DNA from 2 places in the uncultured Sphaerotilus sp. genome. Region 1 is predicted to be linked to the other one. Evidence: predicted binding sites of a transcription regulator. Region 1 holds the regulator's gene; the other holds the start of a gene.

Evidence for each region. Region 1 encodes sigma-54, which starts transcription at its own class of promoters, with help from an activator protein. Its sites were predicted from a motif close to TGGCANGNAANCTGCTTT; they were not measured.
Region 2: AABN02_RS17670 (pilin) is a predicted target of sigma-54. The motif match lies at 2,186-2,203, and genes of this name have one in related genera.

What each region holds. Positions count from the first base shown of each region.
Region 1 covers NZ_CAWURG010000033.1:16,432-22,563, reverse strand. Annotated here, with positions in the region: gene AABN02_RS12775 (DEAD/DEAH box helicase) at 1-1,312, shown strand, start outside; gene AABN02_RS12770 (DUF4126 domain-containing protein) at 1,392-2,015, shown strand; gene AABN02_RS12765 (hypothetical protein) at 1,987-2,235, opposite strand; gene AABN02_RS12760 (RNA polymerase factor sigma-54) at 2,426-4,015, opposite strand; gene lptB (LPS export ABC transporter ATP-binding protein) at 4,038-4,790, opposite strand; gene lptA (lipopolysaccharide transport periplasmic protein LptA) at 4,787-5,419, opposite strand; gene AABN02_RS12745 (thiol:disulfide interchange protein DsbA/DsbL) at 5,550-6,132, opposite strand, start outside.
Region 2 covers NZ_CAWURG010000048.1:31,490-37,621, forward strand. Annotated here, with positions in the region: gene groES (co-chaperone GroES) at 8-298, shown strand; gene groL (chaperonin GroEL) at 338-1,984, shown strand; gene AABN02_RS17670 (pilin) at 2,241-2,693, shown strand; gene AABN02_RS17675 (Wzy polymerase domain-containing protein) at 2,800-4,551, shown strand; gene moaC (cyclic pyranopterin monophosphate synthase MoaC) at 4,553-5,032, opposite strand; gene AABN02_RS17685 (M48 family metalloprotease) at 5,131-6,132, shown strand, end outside.

The DNA of each region.
Region 1 (6,132 bases):
CCGCAGCCTGCTGGCCGATGACGCCGGCCTGGGCAAGACCGTGCAGGCCATCGCGGCCCTGCGGCTGATCGGCCAGAGCTTCGGCGCGGCGCGGGCGCTGGTGCTGTGCCCGCCCGAGCGGCTGGCGCACTGGCACGCGCAGTGGCAGCAGTGGACCGGCACCGCCGCCGTCACGCTGGACACGCTGTCCGCCGCAACCGCCCCATCCACGGACACCGACGCACCGATCACCGCCGTGATCGCCGATCTGGACAGCCTCGCGGGCGACCTCGACCGTCTGCAGGCGCTGGACGCGGACGTGGTGGTCATCGACGAGCCCGCCGACGCGACCGCCTCCCTCTGGGCCCATCCCGACAGCGTGGCCCGGCTGCAATCGCTCGCCGGCAGCCCCTGGGCCCTCGTGCTCGCCCGCACGCCGCTGGACGACCGCCCGGACGCCTGGCAGGCCATGCTCGACTGGATCGACGGCAGCCGGTTTGGCGCCGTCGCCGCCTTGCAGGGCGGTCACTTCGACGCGCTGGCGCCGTGGATGCTGCGCCGCTCGCGCACTTTCGTGCTGCGCCAGCTGCCCGAGACGGTCGAGCAGACCACGCGGGTCACGCTGCCGCCGGACCTGCGCGCCACCCACGACACGCTGCTGGGCCAGGTGCGCCGCAGCGTGCAGCGCTGGCAGCGCAGCCAGTTCCTCGGCAGCAGCGAGCAGCGCCAGCTGCTGCGCACGCTGCACGCGCTGCGCCAGTGCGGCCAGGACGGCAAGATCGACGCCGCCCTGCAAGCCATCGACATGGCCCTGGGCACGCCCGAGACCAAGGTGGTCGTGTTCAGCCAATGGCCGGCGGCGCTCGACGCGCTGGGCACGGCTCTGGAGGCGCGCGGCACCACCTTCCGCCGCCTCCATCCCGAGCTGGTCGGCGACGCCCGGCGGGCGCTGATCGGCGAGTTCCAGCAGGCGCCGGAGCTGCGCGTGCTGCTGTGCAACGACGACGACCGCGGTGGGCAGCTTGGCCTGCGCCACGCGGCCACGGCGATCGTCCACCTCGACCGCCCGTGGAACCCGGCCCTGCTGATGCAGCGCCTGAGCCGCGTGCACCGCACCGACCGCGTGCGGCTGGTGGCCGTGCACCACGTGCTGGTGGACGACAGCATCGAGTCGCGTCTGGTGGACGCCCAGCAGACCGACGCCGGACGCGAGTGCTTCGTCGGCCTGGTCGACGGGCCGAACGCCGACGTCTTCCTCGAAGGCCCGCGGCTGACGCGGTTCCTGCGCGCCCTGGCCGCGCTGGTCGATCCGACCGCGCTGAACCCGGGCTGAGCACGGCCCGCCGGGCGCTGCACCCGCGGCAGCACCCGGCTACCATCGCGGCGATTTTCTCCACCACAGGAACGCCGCCATGACCGCTGCCCTCGGCACCCCGGAGCTGATGTCGATCGCCGCCACGCTGGGCTGGGCCAGCGGGCTGCGGCTGTACGCCGTGCTCTTCTGCACCGGGCTGGCCGGGCACCTGGGCTGGATCCCGCTGCCGGGCGGGCTGCTCTGGCTGCAGCAGCCGGTGGTGCTGGGCGCGAGCGGCCTGATGCTGGCGGCCGAGTTCTTCGCCGACAAGATCCCCGGCTTCGACTCCTTCTGGGACCTGCTGCACACCTTCGTGCGCATCCCGGCGGGGGCGGCGCTGGCGGCGTCGGTCTTTGGTGGCGACGAAGGCAGCTGGTCGATGGCCGCGGCCGTGCTCGGCGGCTCGCTGGCGGCCACCGCGCATGTGGCCAAGACGACGACGCGGGCGGCGTTCAACACCTCGCCCGAACCCTTCAGCAACTGGGGGCTGTCGCTGGCAGGGGATGCTGCGGTGCCGGCGATGCTGTGGCTGTCGTGGGTCCAGCCGATGTGGGCCGCGGTCGGGCTCGGCGTGGCCGTGGTGGTGATGCTGGGACTGACCTTCTGGCTGCTGCGCCACGTGCGGGCGCTGCTGCGGGGGCTGGTGCAGCGTTTCAGCGGCGTGTCGACAGCGCAGGACTGACAGCGGCCGCCCGCAGAGGCGCCAGCGGCGTCTGGGTCATCAGGAACTGCTCGGCCAACCGGCCCAGCTCTGCGCTGCCGCAGGCCCGGCACAGGCTGAGCACCGCGCGGGCGTATTCGGGCGGGCCGAGCATCAGGTGGATGTCCACATCCTCGCCCATCTCGTGCATGAGCAGATCGTGGATGCGGCTGGCAATCTGGTGGCGGACTGGGTCGTGCATGGCGGTCTCCTAGGTGTACCTCCATTGCATGGGCCGTGCCGGCCAGATCGCAGATTCGATCACGCCCCCGGAGCCACCCGCCACCGCCACGCACCAAGGTCTGTCGGGGTAACTACCGGACCCCGCCCGCAGACATGCGCAGCGCCGCTTCAGGCCGCCCCGGATTGGTGCGCGGGCAGCAACCGTCCGGTCAGATCGCCTTGCGCAGATTGGCCGGCGAGATCTTGAGCGCCTCGCGGTACTTGGCCACCGTGCGGCGTGCGACCTGGATGCCCTGTTCTTCCAGCATCGTGCTGAGCTGGCTGTCGGAGAGCGGCTTCTTCTGGTCCTCGGCGGCAACGAACTGCTTGATCAGCGCGCGCACCGCCGTGCTCGACGCATTGCCGCCCGCCTCGGTGTTCAGCGAGGAGCCGAAGAAGTACTTCAGCTCGAAGGTGCCGAAGGGCGTGTTCATGTACTTGGCGGTGGTCACGCGCGAGATGGTGGACTCGTGCAGGCCCAGCTCGTCGGCGATCTCCCGCAGCACCAGCGGCTTCATCGCGATCTCGCCGTGGGTGAAGAAGCCCTTCTGGCGCTCGACGATGGCCTGCGAGACGCGCTGGATGGTGTCGAAGCGCTGCAGGATGTTCTTGACGAACCAGCGCGCCTCCTGAAGGCGCACCGCCAGGGTCGCGCCGCCGGCGTCGCCCTGGCGCTGGCTGCGGTGCTGGCGCAGGACCTGGGCGTAGAGGTCGTTGATGCGCAGCTTGGGCATCACGTCCGGATTCAGCACGACGCGCCAGCCGCGGCCGGCCTTCTGCACGATCACGTCCGGCACGACGATGTTGGCCTCGGCACGGGCGAAGCGCCGGCCCGGCTTGGGCTCCAGCGTGAGGATGAGCGACTGGGCGTCGCGGATGTCGTCCTCGTCGGCGCCGGTGGCGGCCGTGAGCTTCTTCATGTCGCGCCGCGCCAGCAGCTCCAGGTGGCCCTGGCAGATCAGCATGGCCACACGCTGCGCCTCGGTGCGGTCGCATTCGCGCAGCTGCAGCACCAGGCATTCGCCCAGATCGCGGGCCCCGACACCGCAGGGCTCCAGGTTCTGCAGCCAGCCCAGGGCGCAGCGCAGCCGGTCGATCAGCTCCTCGCGCAGCGCAGCGGCTTCCTCGTCGCCGGGCGTGTCGCCGATCGACAGCTCGATGGCCAGCCGCTCGGCGATGTCTTCCAGGGCGTCGGCCAGGTAGCCGTCCTCGTTGAGCGAGTCGATCAGCGCTTCGACCAGCAGCATGTCCTCGTTCGCAAGCCGCATCCCGAGCAGCTGGCCACGCAGGTGGTCGTTGAGGCTTTCGGTGAGGCTGGAGCGCTCGCTCCAGTCGCCGTCCTCGTCCTCGACGCCGTTGCTGCGCGCACCGGACACGTCCGAGAGGCTGTCGTAGTCTTCGCGCTCGCTGCCGGAGTCCCAGTCGTTGCTGTCGCTGGCGCTGCTGTTGAAGTCGAGCTGGTCGACGCCGGGCGTCTCGGCCTCGGAGGTCGTGCTGGTCGCGGTGGCTGTGCTGTCGCCGCCATCCCAGTCGTCGCTGGCACTGGCGCTGCGCTCGGGCGGAGCCAGGGTGGCATCCGCCATGGGCCGGTCCTGGGCAACACCCTCTTCATCGACTTCCAGGAAGGGATTCGCTTCGAGCATCTGCTCGACTTCCTGGTGCAGCTCCAGTGTCGAGAGCTGCAGCAGCCGGATCGATTGCTGCAGCTGTGGCGTCAGCGCCAGGTGCTGCGACAGGCGGACCTGCAGGGATGGTTTCATGGGGTCGGGACCGGGGTCGGAGTCACATGCGGAAGTGTTCGCCGAGGTAGACCTTGCGCACGTCCGGGTTGTCGACGATCGCCGCCGGCGTCCCTTCGGCCAGCACACGGCCCTCGCTGATGATGTAGGCGCGGTCGCAGATGCCCAGCGTCTCGCGCACGTTGTGGTCGGTGATCAGCACGCCGATGCCACGCGCCTTGAGGAATCCGATGATGCGCTGGATCTCGATCACCGCAATCGGATCAACCCCGGCAAAGGGCTCGTCCAGCAGGATGAAACGCGGCTGCGTGGCCAGCGCCCGGGCGATCTCCACCCGCCGGCGCTCGCCGCCCGAGAGGGCCGGGGCGGGGCTGGCGCGCAGCCGCTCGATCGACAGGTCGTGGAGCAGGCCGTCCAGCAGCACCTCGATGCGCGCGGCGCCGAGCGGGCGGCCGTTCTCGTCGTGCTGCAGCTCCAGCACGGCGCGGATGTTCTCCTCGACCGTGAGGCGCCGGAAGATCGAGGCCTCCTGCGGCAGGTAGGACAGCCCGAGCCGCGCCCGCTGGTGGATGGGCAGGCGCTGCACCTCGGCACCGTCGATGCGGATGCTGCCCGCGTCGGCCCGCACCAGCCCGACCAGCATGTAGAAGCTGGTGGTCTTGCCAGCGCCATTCGGCCCGAGCAGCCCGACCACCTCGCCGCTGCGCACCGAGAGGTGGACGTCCTTGACGACCAGCCGGGCGCCGTAGCGCTTCTGCAGGCCCTCGGCTTCCAGGCAGCTGCGGGTGTCGGTCAACGGGGGGCCTCCGGGCTGGTGGACTCGGGTGCCGGGCTGGCGGGGCTGGTAGGGCTGTTGGACTTGCGCGGCGTCACCACACCCTTGACGCGCCCGCCACCCGCTGCCGTCGCAGCGGCGCCAGCGACACCGCCGCCCTGCACCTCGAACACGTCGCGGGCATGGTTGTAGACGATGGTCTGGCCGGTGACCTGGTCGGCCGGCACGCCACCGCGCAGCACCCGCACCTGCGCCTGGTCGATGAAGCGCACGGTCTCGGTGACGGTGTCGTATTCGATGCGCCGGGCCTGGCCTTCGACGATCTCGTCCAGCCCTTCGCGCTTCTGGCGGAAGGTGGCGACCTGTCCGGCGGCACCGGTCGCCGTGGCGAACTGGCCCTGCGCGGTCTCCTTCAGCTCGATCTGCGCCGCCTTGAGCACGAGGGTGCCGCGGGTGATCTCGACACCGCCGCTGAGCGTGCGGATCTTGCGCTTGCCGTCCAGCACCATGCGGCCTGCGTCAAAAGCAAGCGCCTGCTCGCTGTCGGCCTTTTCGGCATGTGCCGGCAGGCCGAACCCCGCCAGCAGGGCGCCCAGCAAGAGCATCAGGCCGGAATGTCGGGACAACAGCACGGAAACGGCAGGCAGCATGGAACACGGTCCCCGGAAAGCCCTGGGGTCAAGGCATGGAAATTGCATTCATTCTAGCCAGAAGCGACCGGGCCCGCGACATCTTCTGTCGCGGGCCCGGTGGTCGGTCCTGGGTGCCTGCGGCGCGTGCTCAGCCGACCTTGCGCACCTTGGCGATGAGCTGGTCGGTCAGTGCCAGCGCGCGGACCTGGCCCTCCTGCTCGGGCGTGTTGTCACCGCCGGCCAGCGACGGCGAGGTGTAGTAGCGACCGTGGATGCCGAGCGCCGGCACCCCGTCGATCTTGTAGGCCTCGGAGAGCTGCTTGCCCTGGCGGACCTTGTTCTGCATGCCGAAGGAGTTGTACATCTCGGTGAACTTGGCCTTGTCGGCCCCGTTCTGCACCGCGAACTCGATCAGGGCCTCCGGCTTGTCGAGCCGCTGGCCCTGCTGGTGGATCGCGTAGAAGACCTTGCGGTGGATCTGCTCGACCAGACCGAGGGCCTCCAGCGTGGCGTAGAAGCGCTGCTGCGGCTCGAACGCGGGGCGGAAGCCCACGTGCACGCGCCGGAAGGCCACGTCGGCCGGCAGCTTCTTGATCCACGCCTCCAGCGTCGGCTCGAAGGCATTGCAGTGCGGGCAGCCGTACCAGAAGAACTCGATCACCTCGATCTTGCCCGCCGGTGCCGAGACCGGAACCGCAGGGGACAGGCGGACGAAGTGCTTGCCTTCCTGG
Region 2 (6,132 bases), on a different contig from region 1:
AGATGCAATGAAACTTCGTCCTCTGCACGACCGCGTCATCGTCAAGCGTCTGGAACAAGAAACCAAGACCGCCTCGGGCATCGTGATCCCCGACAACGCCGCAGAGAAGCCCGACCAGGGTGAAGTGCTGGCCGTCGGCCCGGGCAAGCGCAACGACAAGGGCGACTTCATCGCCCTGAACGTCGCCGTGGGCGATCGCGTCCTGTTCGGCAAGTACAGCGGCCAGTCGGTCAAGGTTGATGGCGACGAACTGCTCGTGATGCGCGAAGAAGACCTCTTCGCCGTCGTCGGCAAGTAATCCCGTCCCTTCATTCATTCAAGATTCCGGAGTCAGAACATGGCAGCTAAAGACGTTATTTTTGGTGCAGACGCCCGTCACCGCATGGTTGAAGGCGTGAACATCCTGGCCAACGCGGTCAAGGTCACGCTGGGCCCGAAGGGTCGCAATGTCGTTCTGGAGCGCTCGTTCGGCGCCCCGACCGTGACCAAGGACGGTGTCTCGGTCGCCAAGGAAGTCGAACTGAAGGACAAGCTGCAGAACATGGGCGCGCAGATGGTCAAGGAAGTTGCTTCCAAGACCTCCGACAACGCCGGTGACGGCACCACCACCGCCACCGTGCTGGCGCAAGCCATCGTGCGCGAAGGCATGAAGTACGTGGCCGCCGGCATGAACCCGATGGACCTGAAGCGCGGCATCGACAAGGCGGTCACCGCCCTGGTTGCCCAGCTGAAGGCCGCTTCGAAGGCCACCACGACGACCAAGGAAATCAGCCAGGTCGGCTCGATCTCCGCCAACAGCGACTCGTCGATCGGCGAGATCATCGCCAAGGCGATGGACAAGGTCGGCAAGGAAGGCGTCATCACCGTCGAAGACGGCAAGTCGCTGGACAACGAACTCGACATCGTCGAAGGCATGCAGTTCGACCGCGGCTACCTGTCGCCGTACTTCATCAACAACCCGGAAAAGCAGTCGGCGATCCTGGACAACCCCTTCGTGCTGCTGTACGACAAGAAGGTGTCCAACATCCGTGACCTGCTGCCGACGCTGGAGCAAGTCGCCAAGGCTGGCCGTCCGCTGCTGATCGTGGCTGAAGACGTGGACGGCGAAGCGCTGGCCACGCTGGTGGTGAACACCATCCGCGGCATCCTGAAGGTCGTCGCTGTCAAGGCTCCGGGCTTCGGCGACCGCCGCAAGGCCATGCTGGAAGACATCGCCATCCTGACGGGCGGCAAGGTCATCGCCGAAGAAGTCGGCATGTCGCTGGACAAGGTCACGCTGGCCGATCTGGGCCAGGCCAAGCGCGTCGAAGTGGGCAAGGAAAACACCATCATCATCGATGGCGCCGGTACCGCCGACATCATCGAAGCGCGTGTCAAGCAGATCCGCATCCAGATCGAAGAAGCGTCGAGCGACTACGACCGCGAGAAGCTGCAAGAGCGCGTGGCCAAGCTGGCCGGCGGTGTTGCCGTCATCAAGGTCGGTGCTGCCACCGAAGTCGAGATGAAGGAAAAGAAGGCCCGTGTCGAAGACGCCCTGCACGCGACCCGTGCCGCCGTCGAAGAAGGCATCGTGGCTGGTGGCGGCGTGGCCCTGCTGCGTGCGCGTCAGGCTGCTGGTGTCATCGCTGGCGACAACGCTGACCAGGACGCCGGCATCAAGCTGGTCCTGAAGGCCATCGAAGCCCCGCTGCGCGAAATCGTGGCCAACGCCGGTGGCGAGCCGAGCGTGGTCGTGAACGCCATCCTGGCCGGTTCGGGCAACTACGGCTTCAACGCCGCCAACGACACCTATGGCGACATGATCGACATGGGCATCCTGGACCCGACGAAGGTCACCCGCACCGCGCTGCAGAACGCCGCGTCGGTCGCATCGCTGATGCTGACCACCGAGTGCATGATCGCTGAAGCACCGAAGGACGATTCGCCTTCGATGGGCGGCGGCGGCATGGGTGGCATGGGCGACATGGGCGGCATGGGCATGTAATGTCCGCTGCCTGGGCCTTGCGCTCAGTGCCAAGCAGAGAGGGCCGCAGCGATGCGGCCCTTTTTTTCGGGGTGACACATCCTGTCCGTGGCGCGAAGAATGTGACGTTTTTTGGCAGCGTCGAACTGTGCAAGCACCATTTCTGGTCGCATCAACCCTGCAAATGGGGGTGAATCGGGTGAATTCTGTTCGATTCGGGGCTGGCACGGCCCCTGCACAGTAGAAGCATCTTCACCCACCCATTGCAGGAAGCACCATGAAGCGAGTTCAACAAGGTTTCACGCTGATCGAACTGATGATCGTCGTCGCGATCATCGGCATCCTGGCCGCCGTCGCGCTGCCGGCGTATCAGGACTACACGGCGCGCGCGCAGTCGGCTGAAGGTTCGACGCTTGCGGATGGCGTGAAGAAAGAAGTGGAATTTACCTTCTCGCAAGACAAGACTTGTCCTGCCAATGGGAGCGCGATTGCCGGGCAGATTGCAAAGGCCGACACCATTACCGGCAAATACGTCCTCTCCATCACCACTGCAGGTGCCCCCGTTGACACGGGCGGCTGCACGGTTGAAGTCCTCTTTAAGTCTTCCGGTGTTGCGACTGGTATTTCTGGCAAGAAGATGACCTACACGATGGTTCAGCAGAACAACACGACGGCATGGACGTGCTCGTCTGATCTGGACGCCAAGATCAAGCCCAAGACCTGCTCTTGATGCTAGCCTGACTGCCTGCGGGCAGTCAGTGCCATCGCAAATGCGCCTCCGGGCGCATTTGTCGTTTCAGGGCGCTGCATGGTGGCCTCGCTATGATCGGCCACCCATGACCGCGCCTGCCCACCCCCCCGTTTCCTTCCTGCCGCTGGCCCTGCTGGCCGTGGCCTTGCCCTTCCTGATCGCCGGCAGCGCTCCGCCCACCTCGACCTATTTCAACCAGGTGGTGGCCTTCGGTGGCTGCGGCGTCTGGCTGCTGGTCTGGGCGCTGACCGCCCGGCCGAGTCTCGCCGCGCAGCCTGCCTCGACGTCCACCAAGCTGCTGCTGCTGGCCGGTGCGCTGCTGGTGGCGGCCACGCTCACCTCCAGCGCGCCGTGGGGCCAGCGTCTGGCGCCACTGGCCTGTCTGGTGCTGGCCGGCGCCTTGATGCACGCCACCGCCGCCGCCACGCGGGCCGGCCGGCTCGACGACTGGGTCACACCGCTCATGACCGCCTTGCTGGTGGCCGGCTTGCTGAGTGTCGTGGTCGGCGTCGTCCAGGTCTTTCGCCCCGAACTGGCCGATGGGCGCCTGATCTCCTTCCCCACCATTGCCGGCCGCGCCATCGGCAACATGCGCCAGCCGAACCAGCTCTCCACGCTGCTGCTGTGGGCGGCGGCGGCGGCCGTCTGGCTGTCGGTGCGCGAGCGCCAGTCGCTGAAGGTGCTGGCGGTGGTGCTGGGCGTGCTGGTGTTCGGCGTGGCGCTGACCGCCTCGCGCACGGGGCTGGTGGGCGTGCTGCTGCTGGCCCTGTGGGGCGCCCTGGACCGGCGCCTGCCCAAGCCCGTGCGCTGGCTGCTGGTGGCGATGCTGCCGCTGTACGCGCTGAGCTGGTGGGGGCTGGAGCAATGGCTATCGGCGCACGGCGTCATGTTCTATGGCGAGGACCAGCTCAAGAAGACGCTGCATGGCGACCCGAGCAGCTCGCGCGGCAAGATCTGGGCGAACACCTGGGACATGATCGCCGCCCATCCGTGGACCGGCGTCGGGGTGGGGGCCTACAACTTCATCTGGTCGATGACGCCGTTCCCGGGGCGGCCGGTCGCGTTCTATGACCATTCGCACAACATCGTGCTGCAACTGGCGGTCGAGTCGGGTGTGCCGGTGGCGGCGGTGGTCCTCGGCTGCGCGCTGGCGGCGCTGTGGACGGCCCGTGCCGCGCTGACCGTGGCCGACGACGATGCCGCCCGCGGTGCCCGCGCGGCCTTGTTCATGCTGACGATGGTGGGGGTGCACAGCCTGCTGGAATACCCGCTGTGGTACGTGTATTTCCTGCTGCCGGCGGCGGTGCTGGCGGGCTGGCTGACGGGCCTGGCGCCGGTGCGATCGGACCCGCCCCAGTCCCGCTTCGCCGCGGCCTGGCGCCCGGTCTGGTGCGTGACGGGGGCGGTGGCCTTGTCCGGCTCGCTCTGGTCGACGGTGGAATACGCCAGCGTGGCCGTCATCTTCGAGCCGGAGCTGTCCTGGGCCGAGCCGGCACCGCTGGCTGAGCGCATCGCCCGCGGGCAGCGCAGCGTGCTGTGGGGCCACCACGCCGACTATGCGTCCGTGACCATGGCGGCCAAGCCCGAGGAGGTGTTCAGCGAGTTCGAGCGTCCGCTCTACCACCTGGCGGACACGCGGCTGCTGATGGCCTATGCACGGGCGCTGCTGGCGCGTGGCGAGATCGAGAAAGCGACCCACGTGGCTGCGCGGCTGCGCGAATTCCGCAACCCCTTGTCGGCGGAGCTGTTTGCCGCCTGCGACAAGGAGGGGGGGACGCCGTTCCAGTGCCTGCCGGACCCTGGCTTGCCCGCCGAGGCCCTGCGGCCTGCGCCCTGAGTCAGTCGGCCGTCCAGTCCCCCGACTTGCCGCCACGCTTTTCCAGCAGGCGCACGTCGGTCATGGTCATGCCGCGGTCGGCGGCCTTGCACATGTCGTAGATGGTCAGCAGGCCGACCTGCACGGCGGTGAGCGCTTCCATCTCGACCCCGGTGCGGCCCAGCGTTTCCACCGTCGCCTGGCAGTGCACGGCGCAGGCGGCCTCGTCGGTCTGGAATTCCACCGCGACCCGCGTGATCGGCAACGGGTGGCACAGCGGGATCAGGTCGGCCGTGCGCTTGGCTCCTTGGATGGCCGCAATGCGGGCGATGCCGATCACGTCGCCCTTCTTGGCGTTGCCCTGCGTGATGAGCGCCAGCGTGGCCGGCAGCATGCGGATCGTGCCCGTGGCGGTGGCGACGCGGTGGGTTTCGCGTTTGTCGGCCACATCCACCATGTGGGCCTGGCCGTGGGCGTCGAAGTGGGTCAGGGGAGAGTTCATCGGGCGTCGGATCCGCTCAGCAGGGATTTACACAGGGGTGACACAGCGCAGGCATCATACGCAGCCCCGTTGCTTCTCCCGCTCCCCGCGGGCAGGCCATGACTGTTTCCTGTTCTGTTGCTCGACGACGTGGTGCCCGGCGCTGGCCGGTGTGGGGGGCTGTGCTGTCCGCGGCGCTGGCCGTGGTGCCCCTCTCGCTGGGGCTGTCGTCTGTGGTGCAGGCGCAATCGACGCTGCCTGCGCTCGGGGACGCGGCTGCGGCGGATCTCACGGTGGGGGCCGAGCGCCGGCTGGGCGACCGGATCATGCGCGAGATCCGGCGGGATCCGGACTGGCTGGACGATCCGCTGCTGCAGGACTACCTGAACAGCCTCTGGCAGCCGCTGCTGACCGCGGCCCGGGCGCGGGGTGATCTCTCCGACGACCAGCAGACCCACTTTGCGCTGCAGGCCTTTCTGGTGCGGGACCGCTCGATCAATGCGTTTGCGCTGCCGGGCGGCTATGTGGGTGTCCATCTCGGCCTGATCGCACTGACCAGCTCCCGCGACGAACTGGCGGCCGTGCTCGCCCACGAGCTGTCGCACATCACCCAGCGCCACATCGCCCGCAACATGGCTAGCAGTCGGCGGCAGTCGATGTTGAGCGTGGCGTCGATGATCGTGGGCATCCTGGCGGCGTCGCGCAGCCAGAACGCGGACGTGGCCAACGCCGTGATCGTGGGCGGGCAGGCGGCTGCCGTCCAGGGACAGCTGAACTTCTCGCGCGACATGGAGCGCGAGGCGGACCGGGTCGGTTTTGGCGTGCTGGACACCGCGGGATACGCTCCGGATGGCATGGCCAGCATGTTCGACCAGATGCAGTTCGCGTCGCGGTTGAACGACTCCGGCCAGTTCCCTTATCTGCGCACGCACCCGCTCACCAGCGAGCGGATCGCCGAGGCGCGTGGCCGGCTGGGCACCGGCGCCGACCGCAAGGCGGCGGCCGCCTCGACACAGTGGCTGCATGCCGCGATGCAGGGACGGGCACGCGCCTGGATGGATGGCCGCACGCAGACGCTGGCGCGGCTGTCGGGTGGCGGTGTGCCCAGCGCAGCGGCCGCC